Regions from separate parts of the Pseudoxanthomonas sp. LjRoot143 genome, predicted to be linked through region 1. Evidence: predicted binding sites of a transcription regulator. Region 1 holds the regulator's gene; the other holds the start of a gene.
What was found. Region 1 encodes FliA, which starts transcription of late flagellar genes. Its sites were predicted from a motif close to TAAAGTTTNNCNNNCNNNGGCCGATAA; they were not measured.

Region 1 (4,208 bases):
GCCGCGGAAGCGCGGGAGAGCGACGAGCAGCTGGTGCAGATGCGCGGCGAACTGTCCGCCATGCGCGAGATGATCGAGCGCGAGATGCATCGCCTCACCGACGAACGCCTGCGCGGCTCGCCGGTGCGCATGCAGGCGATGGAGCTGATGGAAGACTACGGCTTCGACGCCGGCATCACCCGCGACATCGCCCTGCAGATTCCCGCCGACACCGAACTGCATCGCGGCCGCGGCCTGATGCTGGGCCTGCTGTCGAAGAAGCTGCCGGTGCTCGACACCGATCTGCTCGACACCGGCGGCGTCATCGCCCTGGTCGGCCCGACCGGCGCCGGCAAGACCACCACCATCGCCAAGCTGGCGGCCTGCTTCGCGCAGCGCCACAACGCCCGCGATGTCGCTCTGGTCACCACCGACACCGTCCGCGTCGGCGGCCGCGAGCAGCTGCACGGCTACGGCCGCCAGCTCGGCATCGCCGTGCACGAGGCCGACAGCGCGCAGACCCTGGCGCTGGTGCTGGAGCGTCTGCGCGACTACAAGCTGGTGCTGATCGACACCGCCGGCCTGGGCCAGCGCGACCGCAACCTGGTCGGCCAGCTCAACTGGCTGCGCGCCTCGGGCCAGGTGAAGACCCTGCTGTGCCTGCCGGCCAATTCGCACTTCTCCGACCTGGACGAAGTGGTCCGCCGCTTCAGCACCGTGCAGCCGCAAGGCGTGGTGCTGACCAAGCTGGACGAGACCGGACGCCTGGGCAGCGCGCTGAGCGTGGTGGTCGACCACCAGTTGCCGATGACCTGGGTGACCGACGGCCAGCGCGTCCCCGACGACCTCCACCGCGCCAACAGCGCCCACCTCGTGCTGCGGCTGGACCAGCTGCGCCGCGAAGCCGACGAACCCTGCTCGACCGAGGCCACCCATGTCGCCTGATCACCCGCTGCAGACCAATCCCCGCAGCACCCCGCCGTTGCCCGGCGCGTTCCATCCCGTGCGTGTCGTCGCCGTCACCGGCGGCAAGGGCGGCGTGGGCAAGACCAACGTGTCGGTCAACCTCGCCGTGTCGCTGGCCGAAATGGGCAAGCGCACGCTGCTGATGGACGCCGACCTGGGCCTGGCCAACGTCGACGTACTGCTCGGCCTGTCGCCGAAGTTCACCCTGGCCGACCTGATCGCCGGCCGCTGCGGACTCGAGGACGTGCTGCTGGAAGGCCCCGAGGGCGTGCTGGTGGTGCCGGCCTCGTCGGGTTTCCGCCACATGGCCGAACTGACGCCGGCCGAACATGTCGGCCTGGTCAACGTGTTCTCCGAACTGCAACGCGCGCTCGACTTCATGGTGGTGGACACCGCCGCCGGCATCAGCGACAGCGTGCTGACGTTCTGCCAGGCCGCCCAGGACACCGTGGTGGTGGTCTGCGACGAGCCGGCCTCGATCACCGACGCCTACGCCCTGATCAAGGTGCTGGCGCGCGAGCGCGGCCTGGACCGCGTGCACGTCATCGCCAACATGGTCCGCGACCCCAACGAAGGCAGGAAGCTGTACGAGAAGCTCGCCCGCGTCTGCGAACGCTTCCTCGGCGACGTCGCCCTGCACTACCTGGGCGCCGTGCCGCAGGACGACTGGCTGCGCCGCGCCGTGCAGCGCCAGCAGCCCGTCGTGAAGGCCTACCCGGGCAGCCCGTCCGCCCGCGCCATCACCGACATCGCGCGCACCACCGCCCGCTGGCAGCCGCCGGTCGGCGCACGCGGCAACGTCGAGTTCTTCGTCGAACGCCTGATCCAGCGGGGGGTGGCCGCATGAACACCGCCGCCGCCCAGTACCGCGCCGTGCAACGCAGCAGCGCGAACGACTTCGTCACCCAGCACGCCGACCTGGTGCGCCGCATCGCCCACCACCTGGCGGCGCGCCTGCCGGCCAGCGTGGAGATCGACGACCTGATCCAGGCCGGCATGATCGGCCTGCTGGAAGCCTCGCGCAGCTACGACGCCGAACAGGGCGCTTCGTTCGAAACCTACGCCTCCATCCGCATCCGCGGTTCGATGATCGACGAGATCCGTCGTGGCGACTGGGTGCCGCGCTCGGTGCACCGCCGCGCCCGCCAGGCCGCCGCCACCGTGCGGGAGATCGAGCAACGCACCGGCCGCGCCGCCATCGCCACCGAAGTGGCCAGTGCCATGGAGATGCCGCTGCCGGAATACCTGCGGCTGATGGAAGACGCCGCGCGCGGCCAGGTGCTGAGCCTGGAGTCGCATATCGACGACCACGGCGAACCGAACACCACGCGCACCGGCGGCCCGTCGCCGCAGCAGCACCTGGAGCGCAGCGAGTTCCGCCAGCAGTTGGTGAAGTGCATCGGTCAGTTGCCCGAACGCGAGCAGCTGGTGCTGTCGATGTACTACGAGCAGGAGCTCAACCTGAAGGAAATCGGCGCGGTGCTGGGCGTCAGCGAGTCCCGCGTCTGCCAGATCCACGGCCAGGCCATGGTGCGCCTGCGCGGTCGCCTGCAGGTGTTCGAGAAGGCCGATGCCGGCCTGGAAGACCAAGACTGAAGAATCCCCGCAGCCTGCCGATAAAGCCCCGGTAGGCCGCCGCGTGCAGCCCCTGCCTTGCCGTTGCCCCTCGCCGGGCACGCTTTACCGGAGTTCGATGTGACCGCCAACAAGAACATGCGCATCCTCATCGTGGACGACTTCTCCACCATGCGCCGCATCATCAAGAACCTGCTCAACGACCTCGGCTACACCAACACCGCCGAGGCCGACGATGGCACCACCGCGCTGACCGCGCTGGGCCAGGGCAGCTTCGATTTCGTGGTCACCGACTGGAACATGCCGGGCATGACCGGCATCGAGCTGCTGAAGGCCATCCGCGCCGACGACCGCTTCAAGACGCTGCCGGTGCTGATGGTGACCGCGGAAGCCAAGCGGGAACAGATCATCGAGGCCGCGCAGAACGGCGTGAACGGCTACATCATCAAGCCGTTCACCGCACAGACGCTGGAAGAGAAGCTGGGCAAGATCTTCGAACGCCTGGGAGCCGCCGCCTGATGAACGCCGTCGCCGATGCCACCGGTGCGCGCGCGGCGCTGGTGGAAAAACTGCAGCACGCGCTCGATGCGCTGGAACAGGGCGACGAAGCCGGTTGGCGCCGGGAACTGGATGCGATCGCCGCCTGGCGCACGCAGCCGATGATGCAAGGTCTCGGACGCCTGGCGCGCGAGCTCGCGCAGACGCTGGGCGAACTGCCCCCGACCGATGCCGGCGAACTCGACGACGCCTGCTCGCGCCTGGACCACGTGGTCGAAATGACCGAACAGGCCAGCCACAAGACCCTCGACCTGGCCGAGCAGTGCCGCGGCTACGCGACCGAACTGAAGGCCACCGCGCTGTCCGCCGAACAGGCGGCGCTGGTGGAGCGCATCGGCAAGGGCCTGTCCGAGATGGCGCTGGCGCAGAGCTACCAGGACCTCACCGGCCAGATCATCCGTCGCGTGGCCGGCATCGTGCGCCGCGTGCACGAGGGTTTCGGCGCGCTCGGCCTGCCTCCGCCTGAAAAAAAGCAGGAGAAGGGTTCAGAACTCGCCGGCCCGGCCGTTGCTGGTCTTGACCGCAACGCGTTTTCGCAGGACGACGCCGACGACCTGCTGTCCGGCCTGGGGTTGTAGCCCCGGGGGACGTGCGCTGCGGAACCGGAGACCTGCCATGCACGCTGCTTCCGCCCGCCGTTCCCGCCATCCCGTCGTCCTGCTGTTCGTGGGATTGCTGCTGGTGTGCGATGTCGTGGTCGGGCGCCTCCTGCGCCGCCGCCACGCCCACGCGATGCACCTGCCCGATCCCTTCCGCTGATCGCCTGCCACGGTACCCCGTCCTCCCATGTCTGCCGTCACCCCTGAAATCGCCGCCGACTTCCTGATCGAAGCACAGGAGATCCTCGACCGGCTGGGCGAACAGCTGGTGACGCTGGAGCACGACCCGTCCGACAGCGGCCAGCTCAATGCGGTGTTCCGCGGCTTCCACACGCTGAAGGGTGGCGCCGGCTTCCTCGGCATCCAGGCGATGGTCAATCTCTGCCACGCGGCCGAGGAGACGCTCGGACTGGTGCGCGCGGGCCAGGCGACACTGGAAGCACAACACTTCGACGCCGCCCAGCAATCGCTGGACTGGCTGCAACAGATGCTGGACGCCGTCGGCGCCGGCGAGGAACCGCCGCACGCGCC
Region 2 (4,208 bases), 590 kb from region 1:
CCAGACCGGTGCCACCGTAGCGGCGCGACAGGCTGACGTCGGCCTGCTCGAACGCCTCGAACAGTCGCTCGCGCAGCGCGAGCGGTACGCCGATGCCGGTGTCGGTGACCGTGAAGCGCAGGCGCACCTGGCTGCCTTCGACCAGGGTCGGCGTGACGACCACGCGTACTTCGCCCTCGTCGGTGAACTTGACCGCGTTGCCGGCCAGGTTCAGCAGCACCTGCCGCAGGTGGCCGGCGTCGCCGCGCAGCTTGAGCGGGATCGCATCGTCGACGACGCCTTCGTAGCGCACCTGCTTGCCGCGCGCCTGCGGCATCAGGATCAGACCGATGTTGTCGACCAGTTCGCGTGGCGAGAACTCCACCACGTTGAGCTTGACCTTGCCCGCCTCGATCGCGGAGATGTCCAGCACGTCCTCGACCAGGCCCAGCAAGGTGCGCGTGGAGGCCTGGATCGTGGACAGGCACTCGCGCTGCTCCGCATCCAGGCGCGTCGTCGCCAGCAGTTCGGACATGCCCGCCAGACCGTTCAGCGGCGTGCGGAACTCATGGCTCATGTTCGCGAGGAAGCGGCTCTTGGCCTCGTTCGCGCGGCGCGCTTCGTCGGTGGCGCGGGTCAGGTCGCGCAGCAGGCCGGACAGGTACATCGGCACCGCGATGAGGCCAAGCACCAGGCCCACGCCCAGCGTCAGGTTGGCGTTCCAGTAGTCGTTCATGGCGACCACCGCGGCGAACGCGGTGCTGGCCATTGCCACCGCGACGACCAGGTAGCGGTTGCCGTAGCGCAGGCCGTTGCCGACCGTGATCCACATCAGCACGACGTACGCCCACGACAGCGGCTCGCCCATGCCGTTCATCGCCGCGGCCAGCAGGCCGTAGTCGGCGACCATGCCCAGGCCGCGACGGACGTGCGACTGGCCCGGCTGCACGAGCAGCCACGCGAAGATGCCCAGGCCGTTGACCAGGCCGGAGGTGATGATGGTCAGGACGATGGTGTACTGGTCAGCCGGCAATGCGGCGCGCGAGGACGGCAGCAGCGCGTAGGCCAGGATGATGGAGATCAACGCGACGCGGATCAGCGCCTGGCCGTGCTCGCTGTCGCCGCGATGCGCCAGTCGGGACTTGATCCAGCTGATGGGATTGGTCATGGCTCACTCCATCCCTGGACGGCTCTGCACCGTCGAATAGCGTTCGCAGATGTCGTCCAGCCGCGCCCGCCCACGGATCAGCGCGTCGACACATGCGGGATCGAACAGGCGACCGCGCTGGGCGTACAGGTAAGCCAGCGCGGCGTCCTTTTCCCATGCCTTCTTGTACGGCCGCGGCGAGATCAGGGCATCGAACACGTCCGCAACCGCCACTATCCTCGCTTCCAACGGGATCTGCTCGCCGACGAGGCCATCGGGATAGCCGCTGCCGTCGTAGCGCTCGTGGTGCCGCAGCGCGATCAGCGCACCGGTCTGGATGAAGCGGTTCTGGCTGCCGGACAGCAGCTGGTGACCGATCTTGGGGTGGCGGCGCATGACCTCGGTTTCGTCCGCGGTCAGCGGACCGGCTTTCATCAGCACAGAATCCGGGATCGCGATCTTGCCCATGTCGTGCAGCGGCGCCGCCATCTCGATGGTGCGCACCTCGTCTTCCGGCAAGCCGAGCTGCTCGGCGATCAGGCCGGCCACGTGGGCCATGCGTTCCAGGTAGGCGCTGGTGCCGCTGTCGCGGTACTCGATGGCGCGCGCCAGGCGCGACAGGGTCTCGCGTTCGCGCTCCTCGACCTCGTGCATGCTGGACAGCAGGCGCTGCTCCAGCGACAGGGCGCGCTGCTTGACGTTCTCGGACTGCTGGCGGAGCTGCAGCAGGTTGCGGCAGCGGGCGCGCAGTTCGCGCGGCCGCACCGGCTTGACCAGGAAATCGATGACGCCCGCTTCCAGCGCCGCCTGGCGGATCGGTTCGTCGCCGACTACCGTGATCAGGATGATCGCGATGTCGCGGTGCATCGGCAGCCGGCGGAAGCGCCGTGCGAACTCCAGCCCGTCCATGCCCGGCATGCGGTAATCCAGCAGCAGGTCGGTACGGTTCTTCTCGCACCATTCCAGTGCGGCCAGCGGATCGCCGAAATCATGGACGGCCAGCTCGGACGCGATGTCCTCGATGACATGGCGCAGCATCGTGCGCGCAGACGTCTGATCGTCGACGATGACGATGTTCAAAGCGTTACCCACCCCTTGTGGCCACATCGCGTGGCTGTCGGGCAAGGATACTCCGGCGGGGCTCGCATCCAACATGTCGTCAGTCCTGTCCGGCGGCACGGTCCCGGGCGGGGTCCGTGAACCACGAAGGGAACCGATGCGAATCACGGGGCCCCCTCCCCTGATCTCTATCGGCGCGGGCGGCGGAAAATTGACCGTCCTGCGCGTAAAGCGACGCAGGAAGCGTGCCAGCTGCCGCCACGACCTGTCGGGACTCAACAAATTGACCTCCGTCACGGATTTGCCGCCCTCCCGGCCAGTCCGTGGCGGGTAGCTGGCGGCGGAACGGCCATCCGACGACCGCCCTTTCCGCAGCAGTGGCCCCGCCGCGTCATCCGGACGGGTGCGTATTCTGCCCCGGAGCGTCACTTCGTTGGCGCGCCGGGACGTCGTGTTCAGCCTTGGCTTTCAGGACGCATATACGGGAACAGCAAGACGTCACGGATCGAATCGGAGCCGGTCAGCAGCATGACCAGGCGGTCGACGCCGATACCCAGGCCGCCGGTCGGCGGCAGCCCGACTTCCAGTGCGCGGATGTAGTCGGCATCGAAGTGCATCGCCTCGTCGTCGCCGCCTTCCTTGGCCTGGACCTGCGCCATGAAGCGCGCCGCCTGGTCCTCGGGATCGTTGAGTTCGGAGAAGCCGTTGGCGATCTCCTTGCCGCTGATGAACAGCTCGAACCGGTCCGTATAGCCCGGCTGGTCGTCGTTGGCGCGGGCCAGCGGCGACACCTCCACCGGATGGTCGGTGATGAAGGTCGGCTGCACCAGGGTGTGCTCCACCGTCTTCTCGAAGATCTCCAGCAGCAGCTTGCCCCAGCCGTACGACGGCTTCACATGGATCTTCAGGCGCTCGCAGTGACGCACGAGCGCGTCGCGATCGGTGCAGTCGGCGGCGCTGATCTCGGGGTTGTGGTGGCGGACGGCCTCGTCCATGCGCCAGCGGCGGAACGCCGGCTCCAGATCGATGTCCTGCCCGTCCCAGACGACCTGCCCGGTACCCAGCACCTCGTGCGCCACGTCGCGGATGACGCCTTCGGTCAGGTCCATGATCTCGGTGTACGAGGCATAGGCCTCGTACAGTTCGAGCATGGTGAATTCGGGGTTGTGGCGGGTGCTGACACCCTCGTTGCGGAAGTTGCGGTTGATCTCGTAGACCCGCTCAAGGCCGCCGACCACCAGGCGCTTCAGGTACAGCTCCGGTGCCACGCGCAGGTACAGGTCCAGGTCCAGCGCGTTGTGGTGGGTGGTGAACGGCTTGGCCGCAGCGCCGCCGGGGATGTAATGCATCATCGGCGTCTCGACCTCGAGGAAGCGCCGGGTATCCAGCCATTCACGGATCGCGCGGATGATGCGCGAGCGCTTGATGAACACCGCGCGTGCTTCCGGGGTAACGATCAGGTCGACGTAGCGTTGGCGGTAACGCTGCTCCACGTCCGACAGACCGTGCCACTTGTCCGGGAGCGGACGCAGCGACTTGGTCAGCAGGCGCAGGGCCTCGGCTTTCACCGACAGTTCGCCGGTCCGGGTGCGGGTGAGCCCACCCTCGACACCGACGATATCGCCGATGTCCCAGCCCTTGAACGCATCGTAGGCCGCGCCCAGCGTGTTGGCCTGCAGGAACAGCTGGATGCGGCCGGACTCGTCCTGGATCTGCACGAAGCTGGCCTTGCCCATCACGCGCTTGGCCATCAGGCGGCCGGCCAGCTTCACCTGCCGGCCGCTGCCTTCCAGTGCCTCGCCGGACCACAGATCGGCGTCCTCGTACTGCGTCTGCAGGTCGCCTGCATAGTCGGTGCGGCGGAAGTCGTTCGGGAACGCGATGCCCTGCCCGCGCAATGCGGTCAGTTTGGCGCGACGCTCGGCGATGAGGCTGTTCTCGTCCTGCGGAGCGGCTTGTTCTGTCATGGGGTCGTGTCGTCTTCTAGAACGTGGGAGCGACGTCAGTCGCGAGCTTTCTCGGT

Region 2: the regulator FliA is predicted to act here: its motif matches at 2,374-2,400, upstream of ACSQ1W_RS06840 (HD domain-containing phosphohydrolase).

The regions. Positions count from the first base shown of each region.
Region 1 is NZ_CAXUPM020000001.1:2,049,746-2,053,953, forward strand. It holds gene flhF (flagellar biosynthesis protein FlhF) at 1-924, shown strand, start outside; gene ACSQ1W_RS09710 (MinD/ParA family protein) at 914-1,792, shown strand; gene ACSQ1W_RS09715 (RNA polymerase sigma factor FliA) at 1,789-2,541, shown strand; gene ACSQ1W_RS09720 (chemotaxis response regulator CheY) at 2,659-3,039, shown strand; gene ACSQ1W_RS09725 (protein phosphatase CheZ) at 3,039-3,656, shown strand; gene ACSQ1W_RS09730 (hypothetical protein) at 3,694-3,837, shown strand; gene ACSQ1W_RS09735 (chemotaxis protein CheA) at 3,865-4,208, shown strand, end outside.
Region 2 is NZ_CAXUPM020000001.1:1,458,593-1,462,800, reverse strand. It holds gene ACSQ1W_RS06845 (ATP-binding protein) at 1-1,147, opposite strand, end outside; gene ACSQ1W_RS06840 (HD domain-containing phosphohydrolase) at 1,151-2,233, opposite strand; gene lysS (lysine--tRNA ligase) at 2,641-4,152, opposite strand.